One region of the Paenarthrobacter sp. NPDC091669 genome, then DNA from elsewhere that is predicted to be linked to it. Evidence: riboswitches for the same ligand, from Rfam matches in the RefSeq annotation. Region 1 holds a riboswitch; each other region holds the start of a gene.
The links. Region 1 has a riboswitch for S-adenosylmethionine ahead of ACIQLI_RS15070 (DUF1737 domain-containing protein). Riboswitches for the same ligand answer to the same signal wherever they lie in the genome.

Region 2: another riboswitch for S-adenosylmethionine. It lies ahead of ACIQLI_RS15865 (hypothetical protein); the one in region 1 lies ahead of ACIQLI_RS15070 (DUF1737 domain-containing protein).
Region 3: another riboswitch for S-adenosylmethionine. It lies ahead of ACIQLI_RS19455 (homoserine O-acetyltransferase); the one in region 1 lies ahead of ACIQLI_RS15070 (DUF1737 domain-containing protein).

What each region holds. Positions count from the first base shown of each region.
Region 1 covers NZ_JBIVTK010000008.1:164,999-170,023, reverse strand. The annotation lists gene ACIQLI_RS15085 (hypothetical protein) at 1-431, opposite strand, end outside; gene ACIQLI_RS15080 (O-succinylhomoserine sulfhydrylase) at 442-1,650, opposite strand; gene ACIQLI_RS15075 (rhodanese-like domain-containing protein) at 1,651-2,061, opposite strand; gene ACIQLI_RS15070 (DUF1737 domain-containing protein) at 2,058-2,324, opposite strand; SAM riboswitch class IV at 2,338-2,449, opposite strand; gene ACIQLI_RS15065 (SulP family inorganic anion transporter) at 2,536-4,236, opposite strand; gene ACIQLI_RS15060 (NtaA/DmoA family FMN-dependent monooxygenase) at 4,391-5,025, shown strand, end outside.
Region 2 covers NZ_JBIVTK010000009.1:74,836-79,860, reverse strand. The annotation lists gene ACIQLI_RS15880 (matrixin family metalloprotease) at 1-176, opposite strand, end outside; gene ACIQLI_RS15875 (VIT1/CCC1 transporter family protein) at 261-1,433, opposite strand; gene ACIQLI_RS15870 (hypothetical protein) at 1,667-1,858, shown strand; gene ACIQLI_RS15865 (hypothetical protein) at 1,855-2,154, opposite strand; SAM riboswitch class IV at 2,171-2,290, opposite strand; gene ACIQLI_RS15860 (sodium:solute symporter) at 2,489-4,024, opposite strand; gene ACIQLI_RS15855 (cupin domain-containing protein) at 4,291-4,866, shown strand; gene ACIQLI_RS15850 (amino acid transporter) at 4,872-5,025, opposite strand, start outside.
Region 3 covers NZ_JBIVTK010000013.1:82,435-87,459, forward strand. The annotation lists gene ACIQLI_RS19450 (bifunctional o-acetylhomoserine/o-acetylserine sulfhydrylase) at 1-1,272, shown strand, start outside; SAM riboswitch class IV at 1,459-1,575, shown strand; gene ACIQLI_RS19455 (homoserine O-acetyltransferase) at 1,591-2,712, shown strand; gene ACIQLI_RS19460 (hypothetical protein) at 2,752-3,192, opposite strand; gene ACIQLI_RS19465 (winged helix DNA-binding domain-containing protein) at 3,269-4,438, opposite strand; gene ACIQLI_RS19470 (SGNH/GDSL hydrolase family protein) at 4,440-5,025, opposite strand, start outside.

The DNA of each region.
Region 1 (5,025 bases):
GAATAGGCCAGGAAAGGCGCGTTGGATCCCCGGCGGTAGGCAAAACCCTCAAGGTCTGAAGCCCGCCGGGCGAGACTGGAGACGAAGAACGGGGCGCCGGCGAGCAATGCGGCGGCGGCAGCGAAAGCCCACTTCTTCGCTTTTCCGCGTGGTGCATTGTGGCCAGAAACGCCGTCCGTGTCCGGAACGCCGTCCTGGCCCGGAACAGCACGGGCAAACGCGGCGAATCCCACCGGCACGGCGACCGTTCCCACGGCGGTCAGGTGTTGGCCCACGATCCAACCGCGCCGTCCGGAGGTCAGCATGCGCAGGCGTTCGGCATCGTCCGGTGTGATGTAGACGCGCGAGACCGGCGAGATTCCCACGAACCACACCACCGTGCCGGCAACGATGACCGCTCCGGCACGGCGATAGGGATGGTTCCCGCTCATGGCAGCAAGGTTAGACCTGTTTGAGGGCCTTCTCCAGATCCAGGATGAGGTCGTCCACGTCTTCCAGTCCTACAGACAAGCGGACCACGCCGTCGGTGAGCCCGATCGCAGCCCGGCCTTCCGGTCCCATGGCCCGGTGGGTAGTGGTTGCGGGGTGGGTGATGAGGGACTTGGAATCGCCCAGGTTGTTGGAGATGTCAATGACGCGGAGGCCATCGAGCAAGGCGAACGCAGCCTCTTTGGCCGAGCGTCCGGCCGAAGGAGACAGCTCGAACGTCAGCACGGTGCCGCCGGCCTTCATCTGCTTTGCGGCAAGCTCGTACTGTGGGTGGGACGTGAGCAGCGGGTACTTTACCCAGCTGATGGCGGGCTGCTGCTCGAGCCACTCCGCGATCTTCAAAGCGGATGCCGAGCTGTGGTTTACCCGCAGTCCGATGGTCTCCAATCCCTTGGTCAGCACCCAGGCATTGAACGCGGATAGAGAGGGGCCGGTGTGGCGCATGAGTTGCTTGACGGGACCATCGATGAACTCTTTGGTGCCCAGGATCGCGCCGCCGAGGACACGACCTTGGCCGTCAATGTGCTTGGTGCCGGAGTACACGATCACGTCCGCGCCCAGCTCACCGCAGCGCTGCAGCAGGGGAGTGGCGAAGACATTGTCCACCACGACGGTTGCCCCGGCGGCATGCGCCAGTTCGCTGACGGCGGCGATGTCGACGATCTCCTGCATGGGATTGGACGGCGACTCAAAGAACACGGCAGTGGTCGGTTCCGAGAGGGCTTCACGCCACTGATCCAGATCCGGGCCGTCAACGAACACGGTTTCCACGCCCCAGCGGGGCAGTATTTCGTTGAGGATCACGAAGCAGGAGCCGAACAGCGAGCGGGCGGCAACCACGCGGTCGCCTGCAGCCAGCAGGGCACCCAGGGCAGTGAAGACCGCGGACATGCCGGAGGCAGTCGCAAAGCACGCCTCAGTGCCTTCGAGCAGCCTCAGCCGCTCCTGGAATGTGGCGACGGACGGGTTGCCGTAGCGGGAGTAAACGAAGCGTTCGTCCTCGCCGGTGAAGGCACGTTCGGCAGCAGCGGCCGATTCGTAGACAAAGCCGGAGTTCAGGAAAACGGGCTCGGAAGTTTCCTGGAAGTTGGTGCGGTCAAGGCCACCACGAACGGCCTGGGTGTCAGGGCTCCAGCCGGCGGCGTCGGGATTGAAAGTCACTTACTCGGTCCCAAGATTCGTCGGCAGGCCACGGTTCTTCCAGCCGTTCACGGTGCGCTCACCGTAGCGGTCCGGTTCGCCTTCGAAGCCCTCAAGAACGTTGTACGCGGTGAAGCCGGCCTGCGTAGCGGCAATGGCGGCGGAGATGGAGCGCTGCCCGGAGCGGCAGATGAAGACGAGCTCCACGGCGTCGTCCTCGGGTGCCTGCTGCTGCAGGTCCTCGATGAAGCGGGAGTTCGGGATACCGCCGGCGAGGTTCCACTGGATGAACAGGGGATCGTTCTCGGTGGCTTTGGTGTCGGGGATGCCGATGTGGGCCCACTCGCCCTCGGTGCGCACATCCACCAGGATGGCGCCTTCTTCAAGCTTGGCCCACGCGTCCTGCGGGGTCAGGTCACCTGCGTAGCTCATGCGTGGCCCTCGAATGCTTCTTCATCGTCGTAGTTCTCAAGCTGGTCCACTGCGTTGGCGACGGCGGCATCAGCATTGGCGATCGCCGCGGGCAGCACAATTGCTTGGGCCACGATGACTTCCGTGCCGTTGAAGGTGGCTGCCGGGCTGCCATGGAGCACATAGCCTTCGGCGAGGGAGTTGTGGATACGCTCGCAGAAATCGCGGTTATCCGGGCCTGTAATCAGGCGGTAAGAGAGTTTTTCTTCAGTGGGTTCAGGCATTGCTGGTGCTCCTCAGTCACGCTTGCAGTTCGAGTTGTCGATACGCCGAGTAGTCACCTGAGGCACCCCGCCGGAGAGAGGGTTGCCGACCAGCAAGTCAGGGCTTTGCGCTGGTACTCATTACTCAAGAAAAACGTAACATCCACGGGCACCGGGCTGCACTTGCGGGTGGCTGCACCGTCGTCATGTTGCGTAATCGGCGGCTGATCCACTAACGGTCCTTGAGCGCCCGCACCGCCGCGCCGACAGTGGGGTAGAAGTGGTCCGGCGTAAACCGGGCCGCCGTGCCGAGGCGGATCAACTTGTCCTTCACAGGCCCTTTGAGCTCGGCAAACACCAGATCCACTCCTTTTCGGGCCAGCCATTCGTCCAGGGTTACCAGGTCATCCAAAGCTGTGGTGTCGATCCCGGTGATGGGCTCGGCGGCAAGGATGATGTGGGTGATGGGTTCCGCGGACTCATCCGGGGCCTCGTCGAGTTGATCCCTCACAAAGCTGGCCAGAACCTGTCCGTTGCCGAAGAACAGGGGAGCATCGAACCGGAGGAGCAAGAGCCCGGGGATGCGCTTGCCCTCCGGGTGGCGTTCAAGGTCGTGATACCCGGGAAGGCCTTCCTCGGAGCCGAGTTCGGTTCGATACGGGTCCCATGCCCTGCGGACAAAATCCAGGAGTGCCAAGGCGATGGCCACCACGATTCCCTGGAGCACACCCACCGTCAGGACGCCCAGGAACGCGGCCAGCATCACCACGGACTCGCTGCGGCTCAGCCGCATGAGCCGTCGGACGCCGGCGGGATCCGCGAGGGCAATGGCTGCGGCGATGACGACGGCGGCCAAGGTTGCCGACGGCAGGTACTCGGTTACGCCCGGAGCCAGCAGCATGAACGCCAGCACCAGCACGGAGCCCACCACACCTGTCATCTGCGATTTTGCGCCGGCATCCACGGCCACCGGTGTCCTGGAGGTACTCCCTGAGATGGGGAATCCGCCCAAGAGGCCTGTGGCAGCATTGGCTGCTCCCAGCGCTGCCATCTCCCTGTTTCCGGAGACCCTCTTCCCTTCCTTGGCTGCCAATGTTTGAGACAACACGCCAGTGTCAGCGAAAGCCATGAGCGCGATGCCTGCGGCGGCGGGGAGCAGCATCAGGGCGTCGGCCCAGCCAATACCTCCGAGTGCGGGCATGGGCAGGCCCTGCGGCAGGACGCCGGTGACTTTCACGTCGTCGTTGAGCCCTAAGACCGCGGTCGCCACGCACGAGCCAACCACTGCCAACAGAACGCCCGGTACCTTCCATTTCAGGAGCCGGGGGATCCAGATGAGAGCCAGCGACCCCACTCCCAACAACAGCGCGGTGATGTTGACCCCGCCGCCCAGTAACCCGGTGGTGACCTTCGCGAGCTTTTGCCAGATATCGCCGTCGGCCTCAATCCCTAAAAACGCCGGGAGTTGCGAAAGGGCCACCAGCAGTGCGATTCCGTTGAGGTACCCGAGCCGGATGGGTTTGGACAGCAGGCCGGTGATGGCACCGAGTTTCAGGGCGGAGCCGGCGATCATGATCACCCCGATCAACACAGCCAAAAGCCCGGCGAGTGCCACTGATCTCTCGCTGCTCCCCGCTGCAAGCGGCACAATAGCGGCAGCGATCATGGGGGCAAGGGATGAGTCGGGCCCCAAGACCAGAATGCGGGAAGGCCCCACCATGGCGTAGACCAACAACGGAACTACAGTGGCGTAGAGCCCGGTGACGGGAGGAAGGCCGGCCGCCTGTGCATAGGCCATCCCGGCCGGTACCAACAAGGCAAACAGGGCAGCACCCGCCACGGCATCGTGCCGCAACCATTCGAGCTTGTACCCCTTGAGCGCCCAGACGCCCGAAAGACGGTCCTTCACTGAAGTGCGGGTGGGTGAACTCATACAGCGATCATTCCCGACCCCTGCTGTTAGTGGAACTCGACATACGCCTTATGTGGAAAATGCGGACCGTCTCCAGCCGCGTTCAAATGTGACGCCCCGGGAGCATAATTGACCCAGTACGTCCCCCTGTAACTTCGCATGAAATCAGGTCGCGGTGAACGGACAGAGCAGTTCTACACTCAAGCCCATGCTGCATTTTGGATGGTTTGTGGGCCACGGATTCGGTGTCCAGGGCTGGGGGACGCCCGGTTACGGACTGGGCTACGACTGGAAAAAACCCGCCCTGTACCAGGACGCCGTCCGGGCGTTCGAACAATCCGGGTTGGACCTCTTCATCATCGAGGATTCCCTCACCGTGCCGGACACGTACGGCGGATCGGCGGAGGTGTCCCTGGCTCATGCCTCCTTTGCGCCCAAACACGATCCGCTGGCGCTGGTCCCGTATCTGCTTTCCGCCACCGAGCACCTGGGAATCGTGCCGACGGTCAGCGCCTCGTTCTACCCGCCCTTCACTGCCGCCCGGCTCCTCGCCACGTTGCAGCACTTCTCCGAGGGCCAGGTGGGCTGGAACGTGGTCACGTCCGGCAGCGACCTTGCCGCCCGGAATTACGGGATGGACCAGCAGATTGAACACGACCTTAGGTATGAGAAAGCGGAGGAATTCGTCGACGTCGTCAGGCGGCTCTGGCGGAGTTGGGAACCTGGCGCCGTGCTTGAGGACGTCTCCGCAGGGGTGTTTGCCGACCACACCAAGGTGCACCCGATCAACCACGACGGTGAGTTCTTCAA
Region 2 (5,025 bases), on a different contig from region 1:
CCAGGGACGCTCACACCCGGGAAAAGGGCGGTGATCCGCGGGTCTCCATGCAGGAACCCGCTGACCAGCACTGCCACAACAGCGGCAATTCCGGCCATGAGCACGCCACGGAGAATACGCCAGGCCGTGCCGGCACGCCGGTGCTTTGGCGCACGCGTTTCCCGCTCCGAGTCCACGGTTCTCCATTCCTCACGCCCTGGTCACGCGGGGCAGCGCGGAGGACGAACCAACATTACGGGCTGCGGGGGGAGCCGTCCAAACTAGACGATGGTTGCCCCGAATACCAGGCCGAGCCCGTACGTGGCGGCAGCCGCTGCCAAGCCGATCGCGAGCTGGCGCAGCCCGCGGCTCAGTGGCGACGTTCCGGACAGCAAGCCCACGACGGCGCCGGTCGCCAGGAGCGCGATGCCCACCAGGACACCGGCCACCATCAAGGCGGCAAATCCCGTCATGCCGAAAATGAACGGCAGGATGGGAACGATGGCACCGGAAGCGAAGAAGCAGAAGCTGGACATCGCTGCGCCCCATGCCGAGCCGACGGATTCGTGCTCGTCGGTGGCAGGTTTCTCAGGCTGCAAGGAGAGACTGGGATCGCAGTCGCAGCTGAACAGGCCCATGCGCTCTGCGGCGCGATGCTCAGCGGCCTCGCGCGTCATGCCCCGTGCAAGGTACACCAGCACCAATTCGTTGTGTTCGATGTCCAACGACGGTGCTGCTGTGAGGGTGGCCTGCGTGGGCAGCGTCGCGTTGAGCAGTTCCCGCTGGGAGCGGACCGAGACGTACTCGCCGGCGCCCATGGACAATGCGCCGGCCAAAAGACCTGCTACACCGCTCATCAGCACCACGGGACTGGGTACGCCGGTGGCGGCCATGCCCATGACCAGCGAAAGGTTGCTCACCAAACCGTCGTTGGCGCCGAAGACTGCGGCACGGAAGGTACCGGAAAGCCGGTTCCGACCACGGGTGGCCAGTCCCCTGACCACCTCTTCGTGGATCTGTTCGTCAGCCACCATGGCCGGTGTTGCCGCGGGTTCGGTGCCGTAGGGGGAGCGGCCTTCTGCTCGTTGGGCCAGGGCCAGGACAAAGACGGACCCGAAGTTGCGGGCCAGGAAGCCCAGGAACTGGCTGCGGGTCGACGCGGCCTTGGGCATTCCGGCGTGCTCACCCAGGAGCTTGAGCCAGTGGGCCTCGTGCCGGCCTTCGGCTTCGGCCAAGGCCAGCAAAATTTGGCGTTCTTCGCCGTCGCGCCTCTGGGCGAGTTCGCGGTAGACGGCGGCCTCGGCGCGCTCATCGGCGAGGTACTGACGCCATCGGCGGATATCGGCGTGCGAAGGCGGCGCGGGTTGCGTTTCGACGTTTTCGGGGGCTGCCGATTCCGGGGTGGGATCCGGAGCGGGGCTCGACGAACCGGGGGATTCCTGGTGCTGTTGCACTTTCTCTCCTGTGCTGGGTGGGGTAGTTGCGGCCCCATTGCACGCCCCACTGTACCGCTTATCTTCGCGGTTTTTTGGCTGGTATTCCTCAATCGGAATGTTCGGCGCACCGTAATTTCCGGGCGTCCTTGACCCTCGCCGGGCCCGGTGCTCAGATGGAAGGACAGGGGCGGGGGCCCACCCCGCGCACGTTCACCAGGGCTTTGAGCGGCCCACGAGACGGAGGTTGCACCATGAACACCACCGAATCACACTCCAACTATCCGGAACGGACCACCATTGAGTCGGATCCGGCCTACGACTACGCCGAGGACCAGGAAGTGGACGAGGCCTGGGTGGAAGAAGTGGACGCCTCCGAGGACGACGAACGTGTGGTCCCCATCGACGAAACCGAGGAATTCCGTGAGGAGGACGAGGAAATCTAAGCGGGCTCCTCGTGGCTGAGTGTGTAGTGTTGCTGCACACCCGCGCGTTTGCCGGCCGCGGCAACCGTCACCGTCAGGGTTCTCGACGCACCACACCAGAGGGTCGGCCGGACCGCTTGGGCCAACGCCTGCGCGATCAGGTGCGGTTCAGGATGCGCGAACCGACCGGTTCCGGCCTTGGCAGTGATGGTCACCGTGCCCAGGAAGAGGTCGACGGCGGGAATCACCACGACTCTGTGGCTGGCTGTTGGCGCCGGGGTACTGGTGGCCGGGGTGGTATCGCCTTGGTACGGCAAGGGACTGCTCCTTGGGGGAGTGCTCTTGCCCGCTCGGTTGTCTCTGGTCCGGGACGGGCCGCTTCCTCATCCGAACCACCCGTGAACATGGGGTTGGTGTGTGGCCAGTCGGAGCTTGGCACCACATCTCTTGAAGCTGGGACCACCTTACCGCACAGCTCCCCCCACCACCTCCCGTTGTGAGGCCTGCTCTGCGTCCCTTGGCGAGGTTTCAGGGCGCAAAGCGGGCCACACAACGCCCTCTTCCCGGGCACACAACAACGGCGGCGCCGCCCCGGAAAGGGGAGGCGCCGCCGTCGAACTTTGCTCTTTTGTTGTGCTGTTGGCTGCAGCGTTACTTGTGGCTGCTGACCGGGTGGGCCTCAGGCGGGAGTTCCTCGGAGACGGCGCCGGCAACGCGCTTGTCCCAGGCCTCGCGGACTGCGGGATCAGTGGGCGGGGTGAGCAGTGAAATCACGACGTAGGCGACGAACGAAGCGGCGAGACCGTAGTAGATCGGTTCGTTGGCGTAGACGCCGTCCGCGCTCGGAATGACACCCAGGGCGAAGAGGATCAGAAGGGTCAACGTCAGCACCGATCCCACTGCCATGGACCATGCAGCGGCGATGCCGGTGCCGCGCTTCCACACCAAACCGCCCAGAATTGCTACCAGGAGGCCGCCCACCAGGATGTCGTAGGCGATGGTGAGGGCAATCACCACGTCCTGGGCTGCCATGGAAATCAGTACTGCCACGATGCCGAGTCCAAGAACCCAGTAGCGGTTGGCCTTGACGTCGTGTTCGGGGTTTTCGCTGTCATCGGTGTTGATGGTCTTGCCGAACCAGCTGGCCACGAACGGGACAACGTCAGCGCGGGCCACCGTTGCTGCGGCAATCAGGGCGCCGGAAGCGGTGGACATCATGGCGGCAACAGCCGCGGCCATGACCAGGCCGCCGATGCCGACGGGCAGGATGTGGGTTGCAACCTCTGCGTACACAACGTCCTTGCCGAGGTTGGTGACATCGATGTCCGGCAATGCCACCCGGGCAGCCAAGCCGATCACGGCGCCTGCGATGCCGTAGAGAATGCAGTAGACACCGGCCGTGGCGCCGCCCCAACGGGCAACGGTGGGGGTCTTGGCAGTGAAAACACGCTGCCAGATGTCCTGGCCGATCAGGAGGCCCAGTGTGTAGACCACGAAGTACGTGATGATGGTCTGGGCGCCGATTCCATCGATCTGGAAGAAGGTGTCGTCGAGGCGCTCACGGATGCCGTCCATGCCGCCGGCAGCGTTCAGGACGAACGGGAGCATCAGGAAGAAGATGCCGACGGTTTTGATGATGAACTGGACCTGGTCGGCCAGGGTGATGGACCACATGCCGCCAATGGTGGAGTAAACCAGGACGATCGCGCCGCCAACGGCGATGGCAAGCCAGCGTTCCCAGTCGAAGAGCACCACGAAGATGGTGGCGTAGGCGCCGGTGGAAGTAGCGCAGAGCATGAGCGTGTAGGCCAGCATGACGATGCCTGAGGTCTGCGTGGCCCTGCTGCCGTAGCGAAGGCTCAGCATCTGGGAGACCGTGTAGATCTTCAGGCGCTGGATGGTGCCGGCGAACAGGAGGCTGAGAAGCAGCACGCCTGCGCCGATGGCTACCACCAGCCACATGCCGGAGATGCCGAACTTGTAGCCGAGTCCGACGCCGCCCACGGTGGATGCGCCACCGAGGACCACAGCTGCCATGGTGCCGGTGTAAAGGAACGGTCCCAGGCGGCGGCCGGCCACCAGGAAGTCGCTGTTGTTCTTGGTGCGGGACTTGCCCCACCAGCCGAATGCCAGCATGGCGAGCAGGTACACCACCACGATTGCGATGTTAATAGCCGAAGATTCCATGAACGGTCCTTGGAGCTGATGCACGGAGGTTGGGGTTTCCGACGATACTCCTGCGAAGCGTCGAAGTCTCTGTGCTGATGGTTGGAGATTGGGGAAGTGTTGTGTGCCTCACAGACAACACTTGTTGCCTATGAGGATATGTTGTGATCGGAGTAACAGTCAAGATGCTTTGGTCATGGTTCCGTCGATTCTGGTCCTGTTGGCCCGTCTCCCGGCTACTATTGCTCCAATGACAGGGCCACATGACAGGCCTGAAAGGTTCGTGAATGAAGGCTCTCCCCGTTGAACCGAGCAATGTTCCCGTTGCCATCGGTTCCAGAATCCGCGCAGCCCGGCAGGCGCAGCGCCTCACCATTGAGCAAGTGGCTGATGCCACCGGGCTGACCAAGGGCTTCCTCAGCCGCGTGGAGCGTGACCTGACATCGCCGTCGGTCGCTTCTTTGGTCACCCTGTGCCAGGTGTTGTCGGTCTCTGTGGGTGACTTGTTCGCCGCCCCGGAGACGCACCTGACCAAGCGCGACGACGGCCCCCGCATCTCCCTGGGTGGCCAGGGCATCGTGGAGCGGTTGCTGACTGCCCGCTCCGAGCGCCGCCTCCAGATTTTGCAGGCCACCATAGAGCCGCGGGGCCGTGGAGAGAATGAGCTCTACGCCGTGGACTGCGACGTCGATGTCCTGCACGTGGTCAAGGGCAGGATCAAGCTCATCCTGACCAACGAGTCTTACGACCTCGAAGAAGGGGACACTCTCTCCTTCCCCGGCCGCGAACCGCACACCTGGATCAACCCCACGGACGAGACCGTCGAGGTGCTCTGGGTGCTGGTGCCGGCGGCGAGCCGCTAGGGCGGTTAGCCCACGTGCACCCACGGCCGGCGGGTGATGTCCGGCTCGGCTTCCCTCAGCACTTCGCGGGTCACCGGCGCGATCTCACCTTCGCCGAAGAACAGGAATTTGCTGAGGTTGGAGATCGGGTTGCCCTCGGTCCAGCGGAAGTAGATGTGG
Region 3 (5,025 bases), on a different contig from region 1:
CAGGAGCCCGACTCCGCGACGGGAGCACGGGCACTGCCGATCTACCAGACCACGTCCTTCGTGTTCCCCAGTGCCGAGAGCGCAGCCAACCGGTTTGCCCTGGCCGAGCTCGCACCCATCTACACCCGGATCGGCAACCCGACACAGGATGCCGTGGAGCAGCGGATCGCGAGCCTCGAGGGCGGCTTGGGCGCCCTTCTGCTGAGCTCAGGCCAGGCGGCGGAAACCTTCGCGATCCTCAACATCGCTGAGGCCGGCGACCACATCGTGGCGAGCCCCAGCCTGTACGGCGGTACCTACAACCTGTTGGCACATACCCTGAAGAAATTCGGCATCTCGGTGACCTTCGTGGAGGACCCGGACAACCTGGACCAGTGGCGTGACGCCGTCCAGCCGAATACCAAACTGTTCTTCGGCGAGGTTGTTTCCAATCCGCGCCAGGACGTACTGGACATTGAGGGCGTCGCCCGCGCCGCCCACGAAGCCGGCGTGCCGCTCATCGTCGACAACACACTGTCCACTCCCTACCTCATCCGTCCCATCGAGTGGGGCGCCGACATCGTGGTCCACTCCGCTACCAAGTACCTGGGTGGCCACGGTTCTGCCATCGCCGGCGTGATTGTGGACTCAGGCAACTTCGACTTCGGCAAGGACCCGGAGCGCTTCCCGGGCTTCAATACCCCCGACCCGAGCTACAACGGACTGGTGTACGCCCGCGATCTTGGCAAGGACGGTGCACTTGGCGCCAACCTCTCCTACGTGCTGAAGGCCCGGGTCCAGCTTCTTCGCGACCTCGGTTCCGCTGTGTCCCCGTTCAACGCCTTCCTGATCGCCCAGGGGCTGGAGACGTTGAGCCTGCGCGTCGAACGTCACGTAGCCAACGCCACCAAGGTGGCCGAATGGCTGGAAGCCCACGACGACGTCGAATCGGTCGCCTATGCGGGCCTGCCGTCCAGCCCGTGGTACCACCGTGGCCGGAAATACGGCCCCCAGGGCACCGGCGCCATTGTTGCCTTCAACATCAAGGGCGGCGTTGAGGCGGGCAAGCGCTTCGTGGACGGACTGGAACTGCACTCGCATGTTGCCAACATCGGCGATGTCCGCTCGCTGGTCATCCACCCGGCGTCCACTACGCACAGCCAGCTGACGGTGGAGCAGCAGCTGGTGGCCGGCGTGAACCCCGGCTTGGTGCGCTTGTCCGTGGGGATTGAGCACGTGGATGACATTATCGCGGACCTCGAAGCAGGCTTCCGGGCCGCCAAGGGAGCCTGAACCCGGCCCTGAAAGCTGAAGGCGGGACCGCGCCTGACGCCTTTCCCGGAATGCCGCCCGGGCCGATGATTATTCGCCGGGCGGCATTCCGGAGTGCTGATTCGTGAACGAAATGGCCCTGAACCGTCACACTGTTGTCACATTCTTCGCCAGAACCGCCCTGCATTTCCTAGACTCTTCGTATTAGGTCATGAGTGCCAGCGCATAGCCCCGGCTTGCTGGCCGGCAACCCTCCTCCGCGGTGGGGTGCCCCGGGTGAAGACCTGGCCTGTTCGCACGCAAGGCGACGGGCAAGCGCGAGGTTAAGGTGTCAAAGGAATGACCATTACTGCTACAGCACTTCCAAAATCCGGGGAAGAAGACGGAACCGTCAAGTACGCCGCCATTGGGCCGCTGGACCTTGAAGCGGGAGGATTCCTGCCCGACGTCGTCCTCGCGTATGAGACCTGGGGGCAGCTGAACGCCGATGCCTCCAATGCCGTGCTCATCCAGCATGCCCTCACGGGCAGCACGCACGTTGCCCGGGGAGCCACGGACGAAGAAGGGTGGTGGGAGCAGCTGGTAGGCCCCGGTGCCACCATCGACACCAACAGGTTCTTTGTCGTCTCCATCAACATTGTGGGCGGCTGCTACGGCAGCACCGGACCGTCCTCAGAGGCGCCGGACGGCCGTCCCTGGGGCTCCCGGTTCCCCCTGGTCACCCTGCGCGACAGCACCGAGGCCGAGGCGCGCCTGGCCGAAGCCCTGGGAATCGAGGCCTGGCATGCCGTGTTGGGCGGTTCGATGGGCGGCGCGCGCGCGTTGGAATGGGCAGCGACCTTCCCGGAGCGGGTGAAACGCTGCGCCGTGATATCCGTGGGTGCCTACAGCACGGCGGAGCAGATCGCCTTTGCGCAGGCCCAAACTTTGGCCATCCGCCAGGACCCGAACTTCAACAATGGCGACTACTACGGTGGCACCGCCCCTGAACACGGACTCGCGTTGGCCCGGCGCATCGCCCACATCACCTACCGCTCTGCGCTGGAATTGGATTTCCGCTTCGGCCGGGAAGCCCAGCACCAAGAGAAACCACTGGCCGCTGCGGTCCTGGGGGAGCGTGGCCGCTATCAGGTGGAGAGCTACCTGGACCATCAGGGAACAAAGCTCGTCCGACGATTTGACGCCAACAGCTACATCGCCATCACCGAGGCCCTGATGTCCCACGACGTCGCACGTGGCCGTGGATCGCTGGAGGCCGCATTGTCGCGTACCACTGCGGAGTTCTTCGTCGCGGCGGTTGACAGCGACAGATTGTATTTCCCGGCGCAATCACGGGAACTGGCGGAAGCCCTGCCGGGTGATGTTCCGGTTCACGTCATTGAAGCGCCGATCGGCCACGACGGGTTCCTGACGGAAATCGGCCAGCTCTCAGCGCAACTCCGCGGAGCCTTCTTCGCCTAGGTTGAGCGTCGGCTGCAAAGCGCCGGGTCGGCCGTCAGCCTAGCCGTTCATGATGTCGCCGCGCTGCTTCATGTAATCCTCCATGGCGATCTCCCCGTTGCTGAACTTCGCGTCCAGCTCGGCCAGCTTGCGGGCACGGAAGCCTTGCGGCTCCGAACCGTTGGTGGCCGGGAAGGGCGTGGGGGATGAAGGGTTCGACGGCGGCCCGGACTGCGGTGCGTCATCCACAGGGCGGATGACGGTGGGCCCGGATGGGTAGCCCGGGTAGCCCTGCGAGGGGTAGTTCTGCTGCCCCCGGTAATCCTGCTGAGGGTAGTCCTGCTGTGCCGGATAGCCGGGGCCGGGCAGGTTCTGTGGCGGGTAGCCGGGGCCGCGGAAGTTCTCGTTCTGGATCCGACGCGCGCGGGAACGGTTGTACATGCGGATCCCGAGCGGAATCAGCCACGAGCAGACGATGATCCAGAAGATCAGATTGTTCACAGTGCAGGCCTCCTAGGTCTTATCCCAGCTTAGACCGGTCGTACGGCGGGAACTCCGGGCGCCTTCAGTGAACCTTTCAGAGGAGCCTGGTCTCCATGCCCAGGAACCGCCCATATCGTTCCACTTCAGCGTCCAGGGCCATCTGTTCGGCAGGGCTTGCGGGCCGGTTCATGCGGACATCCAGTTGGCAGGCTCCGCCGGAAAATCCATGGCGCCACCATCCGGCCAACCTGCCATCCAACAGGACCACGTGTATGGGCCCGTTGTCCTCGGGGAAGTATGGGGCAGTCCCGCCCAGATAGTGCCGGGACTGCGAATAGCCCATGACGTATTCGTCGTAGCACTGGATGAGGTCGATGCGGGGGACTCCTGCGTCATGCGGACGCGACAGGCCCCCGGCATTGGTGAGCACGCCGACGTCTTCCGGGTTCAGGTAAAATTCCAGTCCGTCCAGGCTGACCGTAGCCAGAGCGCCGGGCGACAGTGTCCCGGCAACCTGGAGGCCCAGCTTTACGTCCTTCATGGTCAGCCCTGACCACACGGCGCAGTCCTTGATGGTGGCGGGCCCGCGGCTGCCGAAGTACCGGAGCGCCAACTTTCCGAGGGCCTCTTCACGGTCCTCCCCGGTCAATGGCGTGCGAACGAACCCCGGCACACGCTCCTCGAAAAGGGCATACGTCTGTTTCAGGGCGCCACCGGGAGAGCGGATGGGGGAGCCGCTCACCAGGATGCGGCTGATTTCGGCGTGCATGAGGTGGTAGATGAAACCCAGGCCTTTGCTGGGAAAGCCGGCCTGTCCCAAGACTTCGGCCAATTCCTCGCGGGTCTTATGGGCTCCATCTGCAACGGCTGCAGCAAGGATAAGGCCGCTTCGGCCGGCGGAGTCCTCATCGATCCCTGTTTGGCGGTACATGCCTTTGTTTCCCTGATGGAGGCGGTCCGCGGAGAGTCCCATCAGCCAGCCAAGATCGTCCCGGTGCACAAAGTGCCAGGTGGGCCGGAGGATGTGGGTTCGCAGGATGCTTCCCTCGGCGACGGCCTGTTCCACGTCCGGGGAAGTGGAAGCAGGTGTCCTTTGTGCAAGGGTCCACCGGGCATAGGGGAATTCTTGTGACTGGACGGCAAGGAGATTCCGGACCACTTCTCCGGGGCTTTCGGCGCAGGGAGGCCGCAGTTGCTGCCGCCGTAGCCGAATGCTGTGAATGGTCTCGGCGGTCACGCCTGGGCCGTCAGCCAGTGCCGTCATGTCAGCGCCGCGGCAGCAAGGTACCGCTGGGCCCGAAGACGGGACCCGGCGTCGGGCGCTTTGCGGTAATGCCGTCACCGGAGGACTGGTGCCGCAGTCGCCGGATGACCCACGGGACAAAGTACTCGCGTGCCCAGACGAGGTCGGAGGAGCGGGCCTCGCGCCACGTCCGCGGCGGCAGCGGCTTGGGCATCAGCGGCTCAAGGGTGTGGTGGACGTTGAGGGAGTCCAGGACCATCATGGCGATGGTGTGGTGGCCCAGCGGTGAGAAATGGAGGCGGTCCGCATCCCACATCTGAGGATCTGCCAACTGCCGCAAGGACCACATGTCCGCAATGACGGCGTCGTGCCGTGCGGCCACGGTCCTGAGGTTCTCGTTGTAAATGGCCACCTTGCCGCGGATCCGCCCCAGCACCGAAGCTGCGGTGTCCGGACCGTTGAACAGGACCACACTGGCGCCGCCCGAGCTCAGCTCTCCCACGGCGGCATCGAGTTTTTCGGCCAGGAGGTCGGGATCGCCGCCGGGCCGGATGAGGTCGTTGCCGCCGGCTGAGATCGACACGAGGTCAGGCTGCAGTTCCAAGCAG